3 regions of the Citrobacter pasteurii genome follow, and region 2 is predicted to be linked to each of the others. Evidence: riboswitches for the same ligand, from Rfam matches in the RefSeq annotation. Region 2 holds a riboswitch; each other region holds the start of a gene.
The links. Region 2 has a riboswitch for cobalamin ahead of I6L54_RS16180 (cobyrinic acid a,c-diamide synthase CobB). Riboswitches for the same ligand answer to the same signal wherever they lie in the genome.
Positions count from the first base shown of each region.

Region 1 (4,700 bases), 840 kb from region 2:
CAAGATGGTTTGTCGGCTCATCCATCAGCAGGACCTGCGGCTGTTGTGCCAGCGCTCTGGCGATGTGCAGACGTTGACGCTCTCCGCCGGAGAAGGTATGCCAGCAGCGATGCTGCATGTTTTGTAGGGAGACTTTCTCCAGCATCGTCTGCACAATATCGTCGTCTTTCCTCGACCACGGTGACAGCAGGCTCAGCCATGGCGTGCGACCAAGCGAAACCGCCTGAATGGCGGTAAGACGCTCGCTGGTTTCAGCCTGTTGTTCAACCAGTGCCACCTTTTGCGCCAGATGGCGGCGTGAATAACGACGAATGTCCTGATGGTTTAGCGTAACGTGCCCGGAAGACGGTTTCAGTAAACCTGCCAGGAGCGAAATCAACGACGTTTTCCCGGAACCATTGGGGCCGATAATGCCGACAAACTCGCCGCGCGAGACCTGAAAAGAGACATCATTGACGATGGCTTTGCCTTTGACTTCCCAGTACAGATGCTGGGCGTTTACCACAGGATTAGCGGTCATTTCCCCGGATTCCCTCGTATCAAAATGATGGCAAATGCAGGTGCGCCGACCAGTGCGGTAATCACGCCGATCGGCAAGACCTGTCCTGGAAGTAAGGTGCGTGAAATAACATCCGCGACGATGAGGAAAATGGCGCCAATAAGTGCGCTGACGGGCAATAGGCGATGGTGCTGATTTCCCACCAGTAATCGCGCAGCATGGGGAATGACCAGTCCGACAAAGCCAATAGCGCCGACGATTGACACCATGATGGCCGTCATCCCTGTCACGGCGGCAATCAGTACGCCACGGGTGCGTTTTACGGGAATGCCCAGCGATGCCGCCGATTCCGCGCCAAACGAGAAAGCATCCAGGTGGCGGGCATAGCAAAAGCAAACGATGATGCCTATCAGCGCAGTAGGGATTGCCAGCACGACATCCGGCCAGCGTACCCCACTGAGATTGCCCAGCAGCCAGAACATGATGCCTCTAGCCTGTTCGGCATTGGCTGAACGCGTAATGATGAGCGAGGTAATGGCATTGAAGAGCTGCGAACTGGCAATCCCGGCGAGAATGATTTGCGTGGTGGCCGAGCCGCTTTTGCCCCTTGCCGCCATCGCCAATAGCGCGACAAACAGAAATGCCGTCAGCGCGCCAATAAACGCGCCAAGCGACATGGAAATGATCCCTGCGCCAAGTCCGGTCAGGGCGATGAGCACCGCGCCCGTTGAGGCTCCGGCAGAAATACCCAGCAGGTAAGGTTCGGCCAGCGCATTGCGCAGCAACGACTGGAGAACCACGCCTGAAACCGCCAGACAGGCTCCGCAGCAGGCGGAAACCAGCGCACGGGTCAGGCGGTAGTTCCAGATAATCCCGGCATCAAGCGCATCCACCGCATACTGTGTATCAAACAAGCGGTTTGCCAGCGTATGGCTGACATGCCGCCACGGGATAACCGTCTCACCGATTGAAATGCCCGCCAGAAGGACGCCGAACATCACCATGCTGACCCACAGCGTGTGGAACAGCGTCCGGCTGGCAAGTTGGCTCATGGCATGACGCGTCCTGCGTAATTCGCTCATTGTTTACGACTTCCCGGAATACGAAAGGGCGCTATGCCCGCATAAGGCATAACGCGCGACGAGAGTTAGTGAGTCGTCTGAGGGTGCGCCAGACCATATTGCACCAGCGCATCGGCGAGTTTTTCCAGCCCGTCAATGGTTCTGATACCCGCGTTCATGGTCTGCACGTCGATCACCGGCAGGTGGTTTTCTTTCACTGCCGGGATCAGGCGGGTAACAGGATCGGACGTGAGGTATTCCATTTTGACTTTCCAGTCATCGGCCGGGAAGCGGCGACGGCCCATCTCGCCGAGGACGATGACCGATGGGTTGGCTTTGGCAATGGTTTCCCAACCTACCGTTGGCCACTCTTCAGCGGAATCAATGACATTTTTCACCCCAAGAGATTGCGCTATCCACGCCGCGGGACCAAATTTCCCGGCGACATAAGGGTCAAGCTGCAGGTCGGCGCTGGAGAACCAAAAGACGGCAGATACGTGGTTGTCCATACCGGCAATCTTAGCTTTCGCGGCGGCTTCACGTGCTTTCAGGCTGGCAATCAGCTCATCGCCTTTGTCCTGTACATCAAAAATTTTCGCCAGGTCGGCAATTTCCTGATAGACCATGGCGATATCAAACATGCTCTTACGCACGCCGTCACCGCCGTCTTCGTTGTCTTTAGCGCAGTCGGCTGGGGCGGTATAAACCGGAACGTGTAATTCGCTAAATTGTTCGTAAGAAGCAACTGTGCCCGCAGGGCCAATCTGCCATTCAAACTGACTGGCCACCAGATCCGGTTTTTTCGCAATAATCCCTTCGAAACTCGGGATGTTTTGCGCAATGACCGCAATCTTGTCATTCGCCGCTTTGTATTGTTCAGGTACCGGGCTAAACCACAGTGATGTCCCAACAACACGATCGGCCAGACCCAGGGAATAGAGGATTTCAGTACTGTTTTGTCCAACGGTAGTCACGCGTTTTGGCGCATGATTAAACGTAATATCCCTACCACAGTTTTTGATCGTTAGTGGATATTCTGTTTTAGCCGCAGAAGCCATATTGCTGGTCAGGAAGAGTGCTGCGCCAGTCAGTGCCAGAAGTGAAAGTTTGCAATAAGCAGAGGTTAATTTTGCGTGCATTAGCGTTGTCCCGTTCATGCCAGAATCTGAACGTCTGGTCATGGTTCATTTCGTTCCATAAATTCGGGACAGGCACATGACGATAGATGACATCTAATCGTGAACTGCGGGCAAGATAATATGAAAATAAAACATATTGTTGCCAATTTGTTCAGAAATTATATTACTCATTCGTCAAATAAATCACCCCATGGACCATCCCGTCCACTCAATGTATACAACCTTGACAGCAGGTCTCCTGGCTCGCGGCAATCTGAATATCGGCCTTCCCATAAATGCGTTCTTTACAGTGACCTGTCGTGGATAATCCACGACACAGTGATATTCAGTTTCCGCTTACAGTTGCGGGGGCAGCTATGGCATAAGATTAAAATAATCCGCACCATATTCCGTTTCAAAATGATAAATAGATTCTGAAATACTGTCGGTGGGGACTTTATCGGTATCGAATAGCTCCGTCAACCGCTTGAATAAGTAGGGTTGATGCCGCTTTTTGTTTTTAATTCAATAAAATCAATTTGTTGCTTTTGTGCTTGTGACATTAATTATGTGGAAAGCACAAAAGTCGATAAACTAAATGAGAATTGTTTGATGTTGATCAATTAATGTTTTCTTTGCCGGGCTGACCACGATTAATAGCGAAATTTACTGTGATATTTAATTATTTGCGCGGCGTCACATTTTATTGATGTTTTTCCATGTGCACGATTTGCTGCTCGCCACCTTCATCAAAATAGACGGTAAAGTGATTTCGCAACCAGAATTGATAGCCACCAGGTAAAAAATGGTGGGTGTGCAGATAGCGTGTTTTATATTGTTGCTGGTCGCAAAATTGTTCCGCCAGCAGAACAAGTTGACTGCCTATGCCTTGCCGACGATATTCCTGTGCGACGTAGCAGCGACAAATTTCCGCGGTTGAGGATAATTGATAGCGTCCACGCAGTGCCGGTATTCGGTCATCGTACTGGCAAACCGCCAGCGTAGCGATAAGTTGCTGTCGGTTATTCCATGCGCCGAGCAACCGATTTCGCGGTTGATGGAGGTAGTGTGAGCGCAGATTTAATACATCTGCATGCGGTTCAGGTGCTGGTCGGTTAGCGTTAAAATAGAGATTTAAATGGTGGATAATAAACGACTGAACGGACGAAATATCATCCTCAGTTATTTCACGGAATATAAATGCAGTATCAGCGTTCATCGTTGCAGATATCATCAGAACAAGGGAAACTGGATAATAGCAACTCAGACGCGTTTACAGAAGAGAAGTGTTACCGGCAAGCCTGCGCAAGCCGGTAACATAGTATGATTAAATATCTGCCAGCGCGGCATCACGGTTCGGGAAGAACGCCAGACGACCAGGAATGGGTTGGATACCCGCGCGCGCCATGGTGCGTAGCGGCTGGAACTCCAGATTACTGATACGCAGCTCACAACCCTCCGGCAGGCGTTTAACAAAACGCTGGAAGGCGTCCAGACCGCCGGCATCCAGCACCGGTACTGCGTCCCACTTCAGCACCACAATGCGTTTGCCTTCAAGGCGAGATTCGAGATCGGTAAAGAGTCCCTCTGCTGCGGCAAAGAAAAGCGGGCCAATAACGCGTAGTACCAGTACATCGTTTGGTACGTCTACGTTGACCGGAGCCAGACGCGTCATGCGTGCAATACGGCGCATAAACAGCAGCGAAGCGAGAACAATACCGACGCTGATGGCGATAACCATATCGAACAGCACCGTCAAAGACATACACATCAGCATGACGATGATGTCGTCTTTTGGCGCGTGGCGCAGCAGATCCACAACTTTATGCGCTTCGCTCATGTTCCATGCCACCATCAGTAGCAGGGCAGCCATCGCCGAAAGGGGTAGCCAGGAGAGCAGCGGTGCCAGAACCAGCAGGGCGAGGATCACCAGAATCGCGTGAATGACCGCAGAAATTGGCGACGTTGCGCCGGCACGAACGTTAGCTGCTGAACGGGCAATCGCGGCGGTGGCGGTAATAC
Region 1 covers NZ_CP077262.1:2,453,935-2,458,634, forward strand. Annotated here, with positions in the region: gene I6L54_RS11970 (ABC transporter ATP-binding protein) at 1-520, opposite strand, end outside; gene I6L54_RS11975 (FecCD family ABC transporter permease) at 517-1,581, opposite strand; gene I6L54_RS11980 (ABC transporter substrate-binding protein) at 1,647-2,699, opposite strand; cobalamin riboswitch at 2,911-3,140, opposite strand; gene I6L54_RS11985 (GNAT family N-acetyltransferase) at 3,382-3,897, opposite strand; gene dauA (C4-dicarboxylic acid transporter DauA) at 4,006-4,700, opposite strand, start outside.
Region 1: another riboswitch for cobalamin. It lies ahead of I6L54_RS11980 (ABC transporter substrate-binding protein); the one in region 2 lies ahead of I6L54_RS16180 (cobyrinic acid a,c-diamide synthase CobB).

Region 2 (4,700 bases):
AATAATAGAGGTATCCCCCGTCACCTGGCTTTGTTTAATAAAAGTGATGGCAAGAATTTGCTATCGCAACACGATTTTAAAAGTCATACCGCCCGCAGATTGCCAACAATTTGCCGACATGGCTTTTTATAGTAAGCCTCGAAGTATTCTACTTGCCAGCAAGGAGTCCGCTGGTAAAGACACGAACTCTGCTTAGAAGGTGTCACAATGAACGATTCACTAAAAGCGCAATGCATTGCTGAGTTTTTGGGTACCGGGCTGTTTTTGTTTTTTGGCATTGGATGCCTGAGCGCCCTGAAAGTAGCCGGTGCCAGTTTAGGGTTATGGGAGATCTGCATTATATGGGGACTGGGGATCTCTCTGGCAGTTTATCTGACAGCAGGGATCTCAGGTGCACATCTCAATCCCGCTATCACCATCGCACTGTGGCTGTTTGCCTGTTTTCCTGGCCGTAAAGTGTTGCCGTACTGCATTGCTCAGGTGGCTGGTGCCTTTGGTGGCGCTCTGCTCGCCTATTTGTTGTATGGCAGTTTGTTTATCGAGTACGAAACCGCCCACCAGATGGTACGCGGAAGTCTTGAAAGCCTGCAGCTTGCCAGCATATTTAGTACTTATCCTGCTGCCGCGCTCAGTGTCTGGCAGGCTGCGCTGGTTGAAGTGGTGATTACCTCGATTCTGATGGGGATGATCATGGCGCTGACTGACGACGGTAACGGTGTTCCTAAAGGTCCGTTGGCGCCATTGCTGATTGGTATTCTGGTTGCGGTTATCGGCGCATCCACCGGCCCGCTCACCGGATTTGCAATGAATCCGGCGCGTGATTTTGGTCCTAAATTGTTTGCATGGATGGCCGGATGGGGAGATGTCGCGATGACCGGGGGGCGTGATATCCCTTACTTCATTGTTCCGATTGTGGCTCCCATCATCGGCGCCTGCGCGGGCGCAGCAATTTATCGTTATTTTATTGGCAAAAATTTACCGTGTAATACGTGTAAGCTGGAGGAAAATGAGAGCTAGGTTCACGGAAGAAGTTTATTTTTGAAAGGCAAAAACTGTTTTCGTGATCCGGTTTCCTGAACCGCTGAAAAAGTCTCCCAAGAATGGGAGACTTTTGTTATGTTCGCTAATGACTTTCATCAATGCTCAGGATGGCAGGATGAAAATGAATGTAAATAATATGTTTTATTTATAACAATAAATTAACTGAGAGGTTTTATCATGATTTCTGCGAGTGCCCTGAACTCAGAACTCATTAATAAAATCGCACAGGATTTTGCGCAGGCCACCAGTCTGGCTGTTGTGGTTGTCAATATTCACGGTGATGAAATTTCTGAGCTTTTTAATTTCACCCCTTTTTGCCAGTTGATGCGCCAGCATCCTCAACACAGCACCCGTTGTCGTATGAGCGACCGCTGCGGAGGGCTGGAAGCGTCTAAATCCGATCAACCCTGCATCTATCGTTGTCATGCCGGACTTACCGATTTTTCCATTCCGCTGGTCATTGCGGGACATCTGGTTGGGTTTGTCTTATGTGGTCAGGTGCGCCTAAGCAATGACGTGGGGCTGGTGGATATTCTGAACGTGGACGATCGTTGGCAAGCCGATCCCGAACTGGTGAGTGAATTTCGTAATGTACCGGAAATGGACTATTCGCGGGTTATTGCTTCCGCGGATTTGCTAAAGCTCATTGTAGAAAATTGTCTTAAAAAACAACTGAATTTCGTCGTGATCAAAGACAATCCGCAACAGTCAGAGCCGGTGCGGGCTAATCGTAGTCCGAACCCTCATGACAGTAAAATGAAGAAAGCCTTACGTTATATTGATGCGCATTTATCAGACGAACTGCGTCTGGAAGATGTTGCCTCTCACGTTTATCTCAGTCCTTACTATTTCAGCAAATTGTTCAAAAAATATCAGGGGATAGGATTTAACGCATGGGTAAATCAACAGCGAATGGCGAGTGCCAAAGAGTTGCTTTGTCATAGCGACTGGAGCATTGCCAGTATTGCGCGAAATTTAGGCTTCTCACAAACCAGTTATTTTTGCAAAGTTTTCCGTCAAACGTACCAGGTTACGCCGCAGGCTTTCCGTCAGCAAATAAATGTCATCTCATCTGAAGAGACAGCTTAAATAGCAATAATTTGCTATTGCCGATTTTTGATATCGTACGCTATGTCAGTCATTATAAAATGAAAAATAACTACAGCAGTCAATAAATTGTCGTAGCGCAACAAAATAATAGTATTTGAGGGATAAACTGCACCAGTTTTTATTTTTGTGATGAGATACAGTGTCTGTATGAAAGACTTTCTTTATTCTTTAATGACGCTTTCATTCAAAAAATGAACATATGAATAAACGGGTTGAGGCCATAACATTGGTTGAATGTACCCGGCAAGATATTAAATTGAATTATTGTCATGAGGTCGTGAATTTGCCTCAAGACACAGAGCCAAATTAAATCGGCTCCTGAACTGACAGGTTTGCCACATTTGTGGTAGGGAAGGGGGTGAGAATCCCCCGCAGCCCCCGCTGCTGTGATGCTGACGACCCCGTATAGACCACTGATCGCAAGATTGGGAAGGACGGGCGAGGACGACGCTAAGCCAGAAGACCTGCCTGTCGGTGACTACCAACAACTTCGGTGGGAAGTGGGTTGCGCAGATGCATACAGTCGAGAGACTGGGTATCTATACACCCCTACCACCCTGAACAGGATCAGGGTATGGCGGCCAGTTTTCACGCATTTGTTCTTGCAGGTACCGGTAGCGGCTGTGGCAAAACCACGGTGACGCTGGGCTTGTTGAGCCTGATGAAAAAGCGCGGTTTACGCGTCCAGCCATGCAAAGTCGGTCCTGATTATCTTGATACTGGCTGGCATACCGCGGTGTGCGGCACGGCTTCCCGTAATCTTGATAGCTTCATGCTACCCACCTCTACACTTAATGCTTTATTTTGCGAGCAGATGCAGCACGCGGATATTGCCGTTATCGAAGGTGTTATGGGGTTGTATGACGGCTATGGTACCGACCCAAACTACTGCAGCACCGCCGCGATGGCGAAACAGTTGGGTTGCCCGGTCATCTTGCTGGTTGATGGTAAGGCGGTTTCCACTTCGATAGCTGCCACGGTGATGGGGTTTCAGCATTTTGATCCCACCCTGAACATCGCCGGCGTTATTGTTAATCGGGTTAACAGCGAAACGCATTACCAGCTACTCAAAGTTGCGATTGAGCGTTATTGCTCCGTGCCTGTGTTGGGCTATGTTCCCCGCATGGAGGGCGTCGCGCTCCCTGAGCGTCATCTGGGTTTAGTTACCGCTCGTGAGTCAGTTATCAACCAGCAGCCATGGCAGGATTTTGCCGCGATGCTGGAACAGACGCTGGATATCGATGCGCTGCTGGCCTTAAGCACGTTAGACAACCTTCCTGTCGGTGAATGGCCCGCACTGCCTGCTGCAGATGCTGGTGCAGGGTTAACGCTGGCCATTGCTGATGACGAGGCGTTCAACTTTTACTATCCGGACAATATTACGCTGCTGGAGCGCACGGGGCTCAATATTGTCCGTTTTAGCCCATTGCACGACACCTGCTTACCCGACTGTCAGATGATTTGGTTAGGAGGCGGATATCCTGAGTTACATGCAGCAGCGCTGGCCGGAAATATCCCGATGCTTGAACAGTTGCGGACGGCGCATCAGCGTGGCGTCGCTATTTATGCAGAGTGCGGCGGGTTGATGTATCTCGGTAGCTCGCTGGAGGACAGCAACGGCGATTGCTGGCTAATGGCGGATATCATTCCTGGGCACAGCAAGATGGGCAAACGGCTGACCCGGTTTGGCTACTGCGAGGCACAAGCCACACAGCAAACATTGCTGGCAATGACTGGTGAAGTCCTGCGCGGGCATGAATTCCACTATTCCGATTTTACCCCAGACATCCCGGCTGTGATGAGTTGCCGCAAGGTGCGTGATGGCAGAACGCTGCAGGTCTGGTCTGGCGGCTGGCAGGCAGGAAATACCTTCGCCAGTTATCTGCACGTTCATTTTGCCCAGCGCCCCGAAATGCTCAATCACTGGCTGGCCGCTGCGAGGAACGCGCTATGACGATACTCGCATGGTGCATTGCCTGGCTGCTGGATTTTATCATCGGCGATCCGCAGAACTGGCCGCATCCGGTGCGCTGGATCGGCAACCTTATCTCCGTAGTCCAGCGAGTCATTCGGCGTTATTGCCATAGCGACCGCGCGCTTCGCATCGGTGGCGCGGTGATGTGGATTGTAGTGGTTGGACTGACCTGGGCTGTGTCCTGGGGGGTACTGGCGCTGGCGCAATCAATTCATCCCTGGTTTGGTTGGGTTGTTGAGGTCTGGATGATTTTCACCGTGCTGGCCGGGCGCTGCCTGGCAAACGCCGCGCAGGATGTAGAACGTCCGCTACGTGCCGGTAACCTGGCCGCCAGTAGGGAAAAGCTGTCATGGATTGTGGGACGTGATACCTCGCAACTACAGCCACAGCAGATCAATCGCGGCGTAGTGGAAACCGTAGCAGAGAACACCGTTGACGGCATTATTGCGCCGCTGTTCTTCCTCTTACTGGGCGGTGCGCCGCTGGCGATGGCCTACAAAGCGGTGAATACCCTTGATTCAATGGTGGGGTACAAACATGAAAAGTACCGTGCTATCGGCATGGTCAGCGCCCG
Region 2 covers NZ_CP077262.1:3,289,109-3,293,808, reverse strand. Annotated here, with positions in the region: gene pduF (propanediol diffusion facilitator PduF) at 208-1,017, shown strand; gene pocR (transcriptional regulator PocR) at 1,219-2,130, shown strand; cobalamin riboswitch at 2,463-2,637, shown strand; gene I6L54_RS16180 (cobyrinic acid a,c-diamide synthase CobB) at 2,726-4,105, shown strand; gene cbiB (adenosylcobinamide-phosphate synthase CbiB) at 4,102-4,700, shown strand, end outside.

Region 3 (4,700 bases), 1.7 Mb from region 2:
ATACATAAAAGCAACAGAATAGTAACATCGTTGTTGAGATAACCCAATTATCGTTGTGCTTTTTTGCGAAGTCGAAGCACAAACTGCGCGTAAACAATCATTCACAAAGCCATGCCAACCGCCTAATCTCTGGTATAGTGCCAGCAAGGTATGTGGAAGGATTCAGACATCGTGATGGGCGTTAGAGCGCAACAAAAAGAGAAAACCCGGCGTTCGCTGGTAGAAGCCGCATTTAGTCAACTCAGCGCTGAGCGTAGTTTTGCCAGCCTCAGTCTACGCGAAGTCGCTCGTGAAGCGGGCATTGCGCCAACCTCGTTTTATCGCCATTTCCGCGATGTGGATGAACTCGGCCTGACGATGGTGGACGAGAGTGGTCTGATGCTGCGCCAGTTGATGCGCCAGGCGCGTCAGCGCATCGCTAAAGGCGGGAGTGTGATCCGCACCTCGGTCTCAACATTTATGGAGTTCATCGGCAACAATCCCAACGCCTTCCGTTTATTATTGCGCGAGCGTTCTGGGACTTCCGCAGCGTTTCGTGCAGCGGTCGCACGTGAAATTCAGCACTTCATTGCGGAACTTGCGGACTATCTGGAACTCGAAAACCATATGCCTCGTGCGTTTACTGAAGCGCAAGCTGAAGCCATGGTAACCATTGTGTTCAGCGCCGGGGCAGAAGCACTGGATGTTGGCGCCGAACAGCGTCGACAGCTGGAAGAGCGGCTGGTATTGCAATTGCGCATGATCGCCAAAGGCGCATTTTACTGGTACCGCCGTGAACAAGAGAAGATGACGCACCACTCCGAGTAACGAGAAGGACGAGCAATGAAACAGTCAGGTCAAGATAAAGGTACGCTGCTGCTGGCGCTGGTTGCTGGCTTATCGATCAATGGCACATTTGCGGCGCTGTTTAGCTCCATTGTGCCATTCTCAGTATTCCCGATTATTTCGCTGGTGCTGACGGTTTATTGTCTGCATCAACGCTATCAGAACCGCACCATGCCTGTGGGGCTGCCGGGCCTGGCTGCCGCCTGTTTTATTCTCGGTGTTCTGTTGTACAGCACCGTGGTTCGCGCTGAATACCCGGATATTGGCTCTAACTTCTTCCCGGCGGTACTGTCGGTGATTCTGGTGTTCTGGATCGGTTTTAAAGTGCGTAATCGTAAGCAGGAAATTGTGGAGTAATTTTTGTCGGCCGGGCAAGCGAAGCGCCCCCGGCCAGGTCATCACTTATTTTGCGGTCAGTAACACTCCGCACTCCATATGGTGCGTATACGGGAACTGATCGAACAGAGCCAGGCGTGAAACATTGTGCGTCTGGCTTAACGTTTCCAGGTTCTTACACAATGTCTCCGGATTGCAGGAGATATACAGAATACGCGGATACGCCTGCACCATTTTCTCCGTTTCGCTATCCAGACCGCTGCGCGGTGGGTCAACGAAAATGGTTTCACACTGGTAACTCTTCAGATCGATTCCCTGCAAACGGTTGAACTCGCGAACCCCGTTCATCGCCTGAGTAAACTCTTCAGCCGCCATGCGGATAATTTGTACATTATCAATATGGTTAGCCGCGATGTTGTACTGCGCAGCTGCCACGGACGGTTTGGCGATTTCAGTGGCCAGTACGCGGTTGAAGTTTTGCGCCAGAGCTAACGAGAAGTTGCCATTACCGCAGTACAGCTCAAGCAGGTCGCCTTTTGATCCTCTGGTGACATCAATTGCCCATTCCAGCATCTGGATATTCATTGCGGCATTTGGTTGGGTAAAACTGTTCTCAACCTGGCGGTAGATAATCTCTTTGCCTGCAACCGGCAAGCGTTCGTCAATGTAGTCCTGGTCCAGCTCGATTTTGGTTTTGGTGGCCCGACCAATCAGATGCACATTCAGGTTTTGCGCCCGCAGCGCATCTCGCAGCGCTTCGGCTTCCTTACGCCATTCATCATCCAGCTTTTTATGGTACAGCATCGATACCACCGCCTGATCGCTCAGGGTTGTGAGGTAATCAATCTGAAACAGTTTGTGGCGCAGGACGTGGTTGTTGCGAACGCCGTCGATCATTGCCGTCATCAGCGTGTTGATAAGCTCGCTGGCTGCCGGAAAGCTGTCGACGCGAATACGGCTTTTGGTCTGGCTGTCGAACATGATGTGGTACAGGTCATCACCGTCATGCCACAGACGGAATTCGGCGCGCATACGGTAATGGCTGACCGGTGAGCGAAACACTTCCGGAGCCTGTGCATAAAATGGCGTCATTAAGCTCTGCAGACGCACTACTTTCTCAGCTAACTGGGCGTCGTACTGTTCTGTCGGAAGGTGTTCGGGGGTCATGATGCGTCCTGAAAAATAAAAGTACGCGGGGATTGTAGGGATTGCTCAACAGATGTCCAGTCATTGATGATTTCCGATAATGTGATACGCGGTCTGGACACCAGGTTGTAACAAACTGTAGCATCCGTTTTCCGGTCCTGTGAGTTAAAAGGGAATCCAGTGTAAATCTGGAGCTGACGCGCAGCGGTAAGGAAGGTAAGAGATGAGCGCACCTGGTGCAGACACTGCGGCTTGCCGCGGGAAGTCATCGTCTCTTTAAGTCGCCTCCAAGCCCGAAGACCTGCCGGCTAACGTCGCATCTGGTTTTCATCATCGCGTACTATCGGTGGGACCTGCGGCATCCTTCTTATATTGTGGATGCTTTACAATGATTAAAAAATCGTTGCTGTTGACGGCGCTTTCCGTCGCGGCATCTTCTGGTTGGGCGCAGGATGCTAGCCCAGATACTCTCGTCGTTACTGCCAACCGTTTTCAGCAGCCCCTAAGTGCAGTACTTGCACCCATCACCGTCGTTACACGTCAGGACATTGATCGCTGGCAATCTACCTCGGTAAACGATGTACTGCGTCGTTTGCCTGGTGTTGATATTGCACAAAGCGGCGGTATGGGACAGAACTCGTCTATTTTTATTCGTGGCACTAACGCCAGCCATGTTCTGGTGTTGATAGACGGTGTACGTCTTAATTTAGCGGGGGTGAGCGGCTCGGCCGATCTTAGCCAGTTCCCGGTATCGCTGGTGCAACGTATTGAGTATATCCGCGGGCCGCGTTCCGCTATATATGGTTCGGATGCGATTGGTGGCGTGGTGAATATCATTACTACGCGCGAAAAACCAGGGACGGAACTGACTGCCGGCGTGGGAAGCAATGGGTATCAAAATTACGATATCGCAACCCAACAACAGCTTGGCGAAAATACGCGTGTCACGTTGATGGGCGATTATGCCTACACCAAAGGCTTCGATGTTGTGGCCTACGGTAGCACTGGTGCACAAGCTCAACCGGATAAAGACGGTTTCTTAAGCAAGACGCTGTATGGCGCACTGGAGCACAACTTCTCCGAGACATGGAGCGGGTTCGTTCGTGGTTATGGTTATGATAACCGCACAGATTATGACTCGTATTATTCTCCTGGCTCGGCGCTACTTGATACCCGGCAGCTTTATAGCCAGAGCTGGGACGCTGGGTTACGTTTTAATGGCGAGCTTATTCAGTCACAACTGGTTTCGAGCTACAGCCACAGTAAAGACTACAACTATGATCCGAACTATGGCCGCTATGATTCCTCGGCCACGCTGGATGAGATGAAGCAATATAATGTTCAGTGGTCAAACAGCATAGTTGTTGGCCACGGTAACATTGGTGCAGGCGTGGACTGGCAAAAGCAAACTACGGAGCCAGGCACTGGGTATGTTACGGACGGTTACGACCAACGTAATACTGGCCTCTATTTGACGGGATTGCAGCAGCTTGGTGACTTCACCTTCGAAGGTGCGGCACGTAGTGATGATAACTCCGAGTTTGGTCGTCATGGTACATGGCAAACCAGCGCTGGATGGGAGTTTATCGAAGGCTATCGTTTCATTGCCTCCTATGGCACATCTTACAAAGCGCCAAATCTGGGGCAGTTGCATGGCTATTACGGCAATGCAAACCTTGATCCCGAAGAGAGTAAGCAGTGGGAAGGGGCGTTTGAAGGGTTAACATCAGGTGTTAACTGGCGCGTGTCAGGGTATCGCAACGATATCGATGACATGATCGACTACAACACCCACACTCAGAAGTACTACAACGAAGGCAAAGTGCGTATTAAAGGTATCGAAGCGACTGCAAACTTCGACACCGGGCCGTTGGCGCATACGCTTAGCTACGACTACGTAGATTCGCGTAATGCGATTACCAACGAGCCACTGGCTCGTCGTTCTAAACAGCAGGTGAAATACCAACTCGACTGGCAGGTCTATGATTTTGACTGGGGCCTGACATATCAATATCTGGGGACGCGATACGATACGGACTACGTTACTTATCAACCGGTAAAAATGGGCGGTGTGAGTTTGTGGGATCTGGCTGTGTCATATCCGATCACCTCACAGCTGACAGTTCGTGGTAAAATCGCCAACCTGTTCGATAAAGATTACGAGACAGTTTATGGCTACCCAACTGCAGGACGGGAATACACCTTGTCTGGCAGCTACACCTTCTGATTCACGTCCCACCGTGCTGGTGTTTGATTCCGGCGTCGGTGGGTTGTCGGTCTACAATGAGATCCGGAATCTTCTGCCGGATCTCCACTATATATATGCTTTCGATAACGTCGCCTTTCCTTATGGTGAGAAAAGCGAAGAGTTTATCGTTGAGCGTGTCGTTGAG
Region 3 covers NZ_CP077262.1:37,522-42,221, reverse strand. Annotated here, with positions in the region: gene fabR (HTH-type transcriptional repressor FabR) at 172-807, shown strand; gene I6L54_RS00260 (YijD family membrane protein) at 823-1,182, shown strand; gene trmA (tRNA (uridine(54)-C5)-methyltransferase TrmA) at 1,228-2,328, opposite strand; cobalamin riboswitch at 2,444-2,630, shown strand; gene btuB (TonB-dependent vitamin B12 receptor BtuB) at 2,696-4,534, shown strand; gene murI (glutamate racemase) at 4,479-4,700, shown strand, end outside.
Region 3: another riboswitch for cobalamin. It lies ahead of btuB (TonB-dependent vitamin B12 receptor BtuB); the one in region 2 lies ahead of I6L54_RS16180 (cobyrinic acid a,c-diamide synthase CobB).